2 regions of the Cohnella yongneupensis genome follow, and region 2 is predicted to be linked to the other one. Evidence: a T-box and tRNA genes for the amino acid it is inferred to sense, from the RefSeq annotation. Region 2 holds a T-box; the other holds one or more tRNA genes.
The links. The T-box of region 2 lies ahead of leuS (leucine--tRNA ligase). A T-box ahead of a tRNA ligase gene usually reads a tRNA of that ligase, here a tRNA-Leu.
Positions count from the first base shown of each region.

Region 1: it encodes a tRNA-Leu, which carries the amino acid that the T-box ahead of leuS (leucine--tRNA ligase) is inferred to sense. The anticodon was not compared.

Region 1 is NZ_JBHSNC010000021.1:78,945-83,385, reverse strand. Features, by position in the region: gene ACFPQ4_RS06960 (aldose epimerase family protein) at 1-230, opposite strand, end outside; gene ACFPQ4_RS06955 (ATP-dependent DNA helicase) at 347-2,293, opposite strand; tRNA gene ACFPQ4_RS06950 (tRNA-Leu) at 2,371-2,457, opposite strand; gene ACFPQ4_RS06945 (carboxymuconolactone decarboxylase family protein) at 2,605-3,090, opposite strand; gene ACFPQ4_RS06940 (hypothetical protein) at 3,165-3,374, opposite strand; gene ACFPQ4_RS06935 (hypothetical protein) at 3,459-3,785, opposite strand; gene ACFPQ4_RS06930 (xanthine phosphoribosyltransferase) at 3,877-4,441, opposite strand, start outside.
Region 2 is NZ_JBHSNC010000057.1:113,091-117,531, forward strand. Features, by position in the region: gene ACFPQ4_RS21850 (6-carboxytetrahydropterin synthase) at 1-330, shown strand, start outside; gene queE (7-carboxy-7-deazaguanine synthase QueE) at 323-1,063, shown strand; T-box leader at 1,144-1,357, shown strand; gene leuS (leucine--tRNA ligase) at 1,447-3,879, shown strand; gene ACFPQ4_RS21865 (hypothetical protein) at 3,976-4,441, shown strand, end outside.

The sequences.
Region 1 (4,441 bases), on a different contig from region 2:
CCCGGGAACATCTCGTCCCAACCGCTTTCATCCCCGTGCGAGAACACGGAGCCATAGCCCAGGTTACCGAGCGGTTTTCCGCTGTGCCAGAGCCATTCCCTCCCCGTCCTTCGGTTCAGCAGAGATACGACTTTAGCGCCGAGCGCTGGTACGATGGTTACTGACACCTGCGAAGTGTTATATGTCCATGCCTTAAAGCCTTCTCTATCAGTCTGTATCCAGTCCGTCATGCCTATTCCTCGCTTCGGTCCCTTATGGACCATGGAATCGGTGCGCCCAGAGGCGTTTGACGAATTATATCGTACCGATCCCTATCGCACAATTCAAAATCTGGGCATTCGGATGTTCATTTTTTTGTCAACTGAACGCCCTCCGGCAATAATTCCTCGATGATCTGCCGGAGTTTCGGGTCATTATGAAGTTCCTCGCTCAAGATGGCCACAATGCCGCGATCTTCGCGAGAGCGGATCAATCGTCCCATCCCTTGCTGAAGGCGAAGCAACATATAAGGCAGATCGACTTCTTCGTAAGGCGATACCGACGCTTCACGCTTCGCTAAAATGACCGGCTCTTCCGGAGGGAAAGGCAACGACCACATGATGACATTCGATAGAGACGGACCGGGTATGTCTAATCCCTCCCATAGACTTACCGCGCACAGAACGCTTTGCTCATCCTGTTGGAAAGCGGAGATGAGATGGCTGATTTCCGCGTCCCCTTCGAACCAGAACCGCATGTCCGCGCACGCCGGAATAGAAGGGATCGACTCTTTGAAGCGGAGCAGATCCTTTTTATCGTTGAACAAGATCAACGCCCTGCCATCCGTTCGGGTCAACAGTCCGGCGGCAGCCTTCAGCTTCTCGTTGAACGAAGCGCCGCGGGGCCATTCCGGGGCCAGTACTTCCATCTGATTGATATATTCGTAAGGGGACTTCACGCTGAACGACAAATATCGCTCGATCCCTAGGCTGTCTGCGGTATATACGAAAGAACCTTTGACGGATAACGTAGCGGATGAGAAAATGACCGGCATTTGGAGGCCGAATACCCGTTCGCGAAGCACTTCCTTAACGGCTCTCGGCATAATGACCAAGGTGAGTCCGTCATCGCTTTCCGTTGCCCAGCTGATCGGCTTATCGGAACGCTGGAACAAACTTAAAGCTTTCTGTATCGTCTCCAGATGCTCTTCGACGATGCGAAGCTGGTAATCGTTCAAGGTGTAAAGCTCGCTTTCGAATACTAATTCTTCTTCGATCGCTTCGATCACTTGGCAGAACTGGCGCACCTCTTCAAGCAGTCGTTCGCTCAGCTTAATCCGCTTGCGATCCGAACCCGCGATATCCTCGCTCTGCCGCGAAAGCGTCTCGAACAGCGCTTCGCTCCGATCGATCGCTTCGTCGATACGCAAGGCTAACGTTTCGCGAATTTCATTTTGCAACAATCGGCTGATCAACTCTACGAATACCGAATGCTTCAAACGGTACGTCAACGCCTTCTGGGCGGCCGATTCCAGCAGATGCCCTTCGTCGAATACGACGGCGCAATGATCCGGCAGCAACGGCAGTTGACCTTCCCTTTTGCGTCCCTCGTACGTCCATACGTGTTCCATATAGAAATCATGCGAGCAGATGATCAAATCGCCGGATTTCCGGTAGTGCTCGCGGGATAACGTCTGTCCGCAACGATGTCTTTGCGGGCAAGTAAAGCAATCCTGAAACGAGTCCCAGCTGATCTTGTCCCACTGATGATCGTTCAAGTGCGGGTATTGCTTGCGGTCTCCGTAGGCATGGAACGTTTGCAGCGCTTCATGCTTATGGACGAATCCGGGCAATTCATAGTGCACCGTTTTATACAAATCCAAATCCTCGAAGCCTGCTTGCGCCTGATCCAACTTGACCAAACAAAGGTAACGATCCGGCGACTTAGCCAATCTCGCGTCGATCGCAAGGCTCAAATGCCGGGTCAGCTTGGCCAGATCTCCTTCCGGCTTCGCCAACTGTTCGATTAACGATTCGTCGGCGCAGGCGATAACCGCCGGCTTGCGCATGTAGCGCGAGTAACAGATCGCGTACAACAAATAGACGAGCGTTTTGCCCGTTCCTACCCCGGCTTCCGCGAACAGAGTCTGCTTCTCGGCGAACGCTCTTTCCATTTGGTAAGCCATATAAATTTGCTCGTCGCGCACCTCGAACCCGGCTTCGGGCAATATATCGTAGAACACGTCCGCGACCCATTCGCCTACCTGTTGAAGAAAAGGCCTGGCATGGTCATATTCAAAAGGGTATCGATTCAATGTTGGCTCTGCCTCCAAATTGTTCTATTCATAAAAAAGAAGCTCCGGGAGACCGGAGCTTCTTGCGATTGTATAGGTGGTGCGGTCAAGAGGACTCGAACCTCCACGTCATTGCTGACACTAGAACCTGAATCTAGCGCGTCTGCCAATTCCGCCATGACCGCATGCTATAAAGTGTATTCGAGGGTTTGTCTTCATCGCATTACCGCATTACTAACCAACCTTGTCTCGAGCACGTATCTTATAATAGCACGTGGCTTGAAGCGAAGTCAAGCCAGGCGAGGAAGTTCTAATTTTCAGTTAATGGTCTATCAATACGAAGGCGACACCGCGGTACCGCCGGGAATCGCCATCCCTTCCCAACCTTCGTCCGAAGCGAACTCCGTGTCCTGCAAATAGTCTTGCAAGTGGCTGCTGCGAAGCTTGTCCGGTTCGATTCCATGGAACAGCGTTCCGTTGCCTCCGGCCGCATGAAGCGCGCCGCCTACCTGCATCACGCCTTGCGATAGCGCGTGCCCGCCCGCCGTTGCGGCTACGACCGCTACGGCTTCCATGATCTGCCGATCGCTGGCGCCTTGCGCAAGCGCCTCTTGCACGTGATACTGCATCGAAATCTCGTTATTGGCGTATAGCGATACGCCTAGCGCGATCAATTGCTTCGTGAGCGCGTCCAACTCGCCGTCCGCGAGACATTGGCTCGCGAATTGATCATAAGCGTCCTCGACCTGCGGCAGCATAATGGACGTCCCCGCTTCACCCTCGTTATACTTAGCCAATTTTTGTTCCATTAACGACATGATTACACCCCCCGGCGTTTAACCGTACGTGATGAATGGATCTTGTCGTCTACTTTGCCACAATGAAGGGTAAATCATTCCACCCATTCGCGCGGTTCCGAAGCCAATTGCATCGGGTAGCCGCGCTTCACTTTAATGACTTTCCGATTCGGTCTGCGCATCAGTACGTATTCGTCGTCCCAAGCGACGACGATGCCGACCACGTCGTTCTGCTCGAGCGCGTCTCTGACTATTCGTACCTTTGTGCTATCCACGCGTAATTGATCCAGTTGATCGTCGTTCATCGTTATCGCTCCTTCATATAGATACAAAAACAACCCGCATGGATGGAATCCTCGCGGGTTGTTTCAAGCGCGCCCGCCGGGCGCTCACCCTACGTGCTCTCTCGTATCGTTCGTTTCATACCAGCAATCCAGCACTTTGCTCGACATGACCCGTTTGTTGACATATTCGGCTTGCTTCTCGGTGAACCGTTCCGTCCATGCGATGCCAAGCTCTTCGGATAGTCTGACGATCGTTAATAGCTCCGACCATGCGACATATCTTTTATACCAGAAAAATTGCGGATGCTCGATCATATACGGATACAAGTCGTCGAATTCCGTATGTTTGCAGTCGAGCGCGCGCTCGAAGTGGATTTTGGCCGCTTCAAGCTTAGCTAGAAAAAACTCACCTGACAGTTCAAGATTCCCCATTTGCTGCTCGCCTCCCCCTGCAAGTTACTCCTATTATACGATAAAGTAATTCAATTGGGAAAGAAGGTAATTGCTCCAATTCCGCGTCCGGTTACTCGCCGAACGTGATCGTATTGTCCTCGAGCGATTGGATTTTGACGAGCGTCTCGACCTTGAATCCAAGCTCGCGCAGCGTGCGGCCTCCGGCCTGGAACGACTTCTCGAGCACGATGCCGATGCCCGCGAGATTAGCGCCCGATTGCTCGATAATTTTGATTAGTCCTCTTGCCGCGTCGCCGTTGGCGATAATATCGTCTATGAAGAGCACCGAATCGTCCGGACTAAGCAGATGGCGCGACACGATCAGATCGGTGACGATCCCTTTGGTGAACGACGGCACGCGTTCGCAATAAGCATCCGGCTCCCCAAGCAGCGTCTTCTTCCTGCGCGCGAACACGAGCGGTACGCCTAGATGCAACGCAGTCGCGAACGCCACCGGTATACCTGACGATTCGACCGTGATGACCTTCGTGATCGGCGTTTCGGCGAACCGTTTGGCGAATTCCTTCCCCATCTCCATCGTCAGTTGCGGGTCGACGCCATGATTCAGCAGCGAGTCAAGCTTCAAGACGTCCGAATTAATAACGCTCGCTTCCTTCAAAATTCTCTCCTTAAGA
Region 2 (4,441 bases):
AGAATGCATGGACATACGTATTTCGCCAACTTGACGATTGCCGGAGACCGGTTGGACGAGAGCGGTTTTCTTGTTAATTTCTCGACGATCAAGAAGCTCGTGCACGACAAGTTCGACCATTCCGTGCTGAATGGTCATTCCGAATACTTCGGAGACGATTCTCCCGAGCGGTATCCGACGACGGAAAATGTAGCCAGAGTGCTGTGCGACATCGTGCAAAGTTACTTGGACGGTATGGACAATAAGCCGCGTTGCGTGCAAGTTTTCCTGCGGGAGACGCCGACGAGTTACGTGATTTATCGACCGGGAGCGGGAGGCGCGCATGAGTAAAGAAGCTCTTGGGCGCCGGATTCCGGTACTAGAGGTGTTCGGACCGACGGTGCAGGGCGAAGGCATGGTCATCGGGCAAAAGACGATGTTCGTCCGCACGGCGGGTTGCGACTATAGTTGCTCCTGGTGCGATTCGGCGTTTACGTGGGACGGCTCGGGCAAACAAGATATCCGTATGATCACAGCTTCGGAAGTTTGGGAGGAGCTGCGACAGGTCGGCGGTTCGACTTTCTCGCACGTTACGCTGTCCGGAGGCAACCCCGCGTTGTTGCCTCAGCTTGGCGAGCTGATCGACCTGCTTCATGCCGAGGGCGTGAAGGTGGCATTGGAAACGCAAGGCAGCCGGTGGCAAGATTGGTTTCATCGCATCGATGACTTGACGCTGTCGCCCAAGCCTCCGAGCTCCGGCATGACGACTGATTGGGACGTGCTGGACGAGATCGTCGGCAAGTTGCGGTCGGAAGGAAGATCGTACAGTCTCAAAGTCGTCATTTTCGACGAAGCCGATTTACGATACGCAACCTCTGTTCATCACCGTTATCCGGGCGTTACTTTTTATTTGCAAGCCGGGAACGACGACGTGAAGGAGCAAGATTCATCCGTTTTGCTTCGTCGTCTGATGGATCGTTACTTATGGCTCGTCGATACGGCTATGTCATCGGAGGAGCTGAAGGACGTACGCGTTCTTCCTCAATTGCACGCTTGGTTGTGGGGGAACAAGCGGGGCGTGTAAAGAGGTGTCTGTGCCGGCGCGGACGCAGGTGCGCGGAACTTGACATCATTTGCCTCGAATCGCTATAATCAAGGGCATACATTATGGCTGTGAAGAGGAATAGTAATCGATGGAAGTCGCCCAGAGAGCCGGCGGGTGGTGCAAGCCGGACGACGACTACGATGAACTCGCCTTGGAGCCTTCGCGCTTAGCGCGGCGACGCCCCCTCGTTACGGGGCTCAAGTGGGCGAATCCTCAGGCAGGGGCTTCGTCAACTAGGGTGGTACCACGGGAAATTAACCTCTCGTCCCTAGCGATTTCGCTAGGGCGGGGGGTTTTTATTTTTTGTATTTTGGCGCATGTAAGTAAGGGGAATATCCCGCGAATAGGAGCTTAAACAGACGATGAGCGAACAAAACAAGCAATACGATCCGTTGACGATCGAGCCGAAATGGCAAAAGTATTGGGACGCCAATAAGACGTTCCGCACGACCGAGGATGCGGATAAACCGAAATTTTACGCGCTCGATATGTTCCCTTATCCATCCGGGGCGGGGTTGCACGTAGGTCACCCTGAAGGTTATACGGCGACCGATATCGTCAGCCGTTATAAGCGGATGAAAGGGTTTAACGTCCTTCATCCGATGGGATGGGACGCGTTCGGCCTTCCAGCTGAGCAATACGCGTTGCAAACCGGCCGCCACCCGCGCGATATTACGGTGGAGAACATCAACAACTTCCGCCGCCAGATCAAGTCGCTAGGCTTCTCGTACGACTGGGATCGCGAATTCAGCACGACGGATCCGGATTATTACAAGTGGACGCAATGGATTTTCATACAGCTGTACAAAAAAGGTCTCGCATATGTCGCGGAAGTGCCCGTGAACTGGTGTCCGGCACTGGGCACGGTGCTTGCGAACGAGGAAGTCATCGACGGTCTTAGCGAACGCGGCAACCATCCGGTTATCCGCAAGCCGATGCGTCAATGGATGCTCCGCATTACGGAATACGCGGAACGGCTGTTAGAGGATCTGGAGGAGCTGGATTGGTCCGAGAGCATCAAGGACATGCAGCGAAACTGGATCGGCAAGTCGACAGGCGCGGAAGTGAACTTCGCGATCGAGGGTCACGATGCGGCGTTGACGGTGTTCACGACGCGTCCCGATACGCTGTTCGGAGCGACGTACTGCGTATTGGCGCCTGAGCATGAATTGGTGGGCGTTATCGCTTCCGACGAGCAAAAAGCTGCAGTCGGCGCGTATGTCGACGCGGCCGCGCGCAAGAGCGACCTTGAGCGTACCGACTTGGCGAAAGATAAGAGCGGCGTGTTCACGGGAGCATACGCGATCAATCCGGTTAACGGCGCGAAAGTGCCGATCTGGATCGCGGACTACGTGCTCGGCGGCTACGGCACGGGCGCGATCATGGCCGTACCTGGCCACGACGAGCGCGACTGGGAATTCGCTACGAAGTTCGGTTTGCCGATCTTGGAAGTCGTCGAGGGCGGCAACGTTGCGGAAGCGGCTTACACGGGCGACGGCAAGCTGGTGAACTCGGCCTTTTTGAACGGCATGAACACGGCGGAAGCGATCGCCGCGATGATCGCTCGTCTGGAGAAAGACGGCAAAGGCAAAGGAAAAGTCACATACCGTCTGCGCGATTGGCTGTTCAGCCGCCAACGGTATTGGGGCGAGCCGATCCCGGTCATTCACTGGGAAGACGGCACGATGGACACGGTTCCGGAATCGGAGCTTCCGCTCCTGCTGCCGGATATCGACGCGATCGAGCCTTCGGGCACGGGGGAGTCGCCATTGGCTAACGTCGAGGACTGGCTGAACGTCGTCGATCCGGCGACAGGCCGTCGCGGTCGCCGCGAGACGAATACGATGCCGCAATGGGCAGGCAGCTGCTGGTACTACCTGCGGTTCATCGATCCGCACAACGAAGAGGCGATTTGTTCGCCGGAGAAGCAGAAGGAATGGCTGCCGGTCGACCTGTATATCGGCGGCGCGGAGCACGCGGTCCTTCACTTGCTGTACGCTCGTTTCTGGCATAAGGTGCTGTACGATATCGGTGTCGTGAATACGAAAGAGCCGTTCCATAAGCTCGTTAACCAAGGCATGATTTTGGGCACGAACAACGAGAAAATGTCCAAATCCCGCGGCAACGTCATCAATCCGGATGAAATCGTCGGAGAGTTCGGCGCCGATACGCTCCGGATGTACGAGATGTTCATGGGTCCTTTGGAGGCGACGAAGCCATGGAACACGAACGGCGTAGAAGGCGTATATCGCTTCTTAGCTCGCGTATGGCGCTTGTTCGTAGACGACAGCGGCAGCCTGAACGAGAAGATCAAGGACGTTTCGGGCGAGGAATCGTTCCGCCGCACGTGGCATAAGAGCTTGAAGAAAGTCGGCGAGGACTACGAAGGCCTGCGCTTTAATACGGCGATCAGCCAAATGATGATTTTCATCAACGACGCTTACAAGTCGGAAGTGCTGCCGAAAGAGGCGATGAAGCATTTCGTTCAAATGCTGGCGCCGATCGCTCCTCATATCTCCGAGGAGCTGTGGGAGAAGCTGGGCGGAGAAGGCTCCGTCACTTATGCGCCATGGCCTGCGTACGATGTCTCGCTGACGGTAGACGCCGAAGTCGAGATCGTCGTGCAAGTGAACGGCAAGATCGCCGATCGCGTCAGCATCGCCGCGGATCTTGACGAATCCGGCATGCAAGCGATCGCGATGGACCTCGAGAAGGTTCAAGCGCTGATCGAAGGCAAAACGATCCGCAAAGTCGTTGCGGTTAAAGGCAAGCTCGTAAATATCGTGGCTAATTAAGCTGCGGCACAAAATCTGTTTCACTCTGCGTGAAGAACACGCCGTTTGCCCCGTCCGGGGCAGGCGGCGTTTTTTATTTCAAGGAGGTGCGCATAGATGATTTTTGAAGAGGCGTTTGAACGATTGTTAGCCATGCAACGAACGGCCGCTAGCGGGCAGAGGAAGGAGTTGCTGGAGGGAGATTTGACGGGGACGAAACAACTCCTTATGGAGGTCGTGTGGCCAGTACTCAGTACGTTAGAGGGAGTAACGCTTGAGTTCGAGATGAGAGGGGCGAATGGCGAACGGAATTTTATCGATGCGTTCTTCGAGCCGCTCTCCATCGGGTTTGAGTGCGAGGGGTTCGTGCCTCACGCCGAGATGATTACCCGACGCCGATTCGCTTATGAGAAAAGACGCGTACGCAAGATGGCAGCTTATACGTACGTGTATTACCCTTTCAGCAAGGACGAGCTCGACAAGGAGCCGGAGATGTGCCGTCAAGACTTGCGGGAATTTCTCGGCATCCATTCAATCGTAGCCGGAAGCCGGGCAATGGAGGAACTGTCCGTCTACGAGCGTG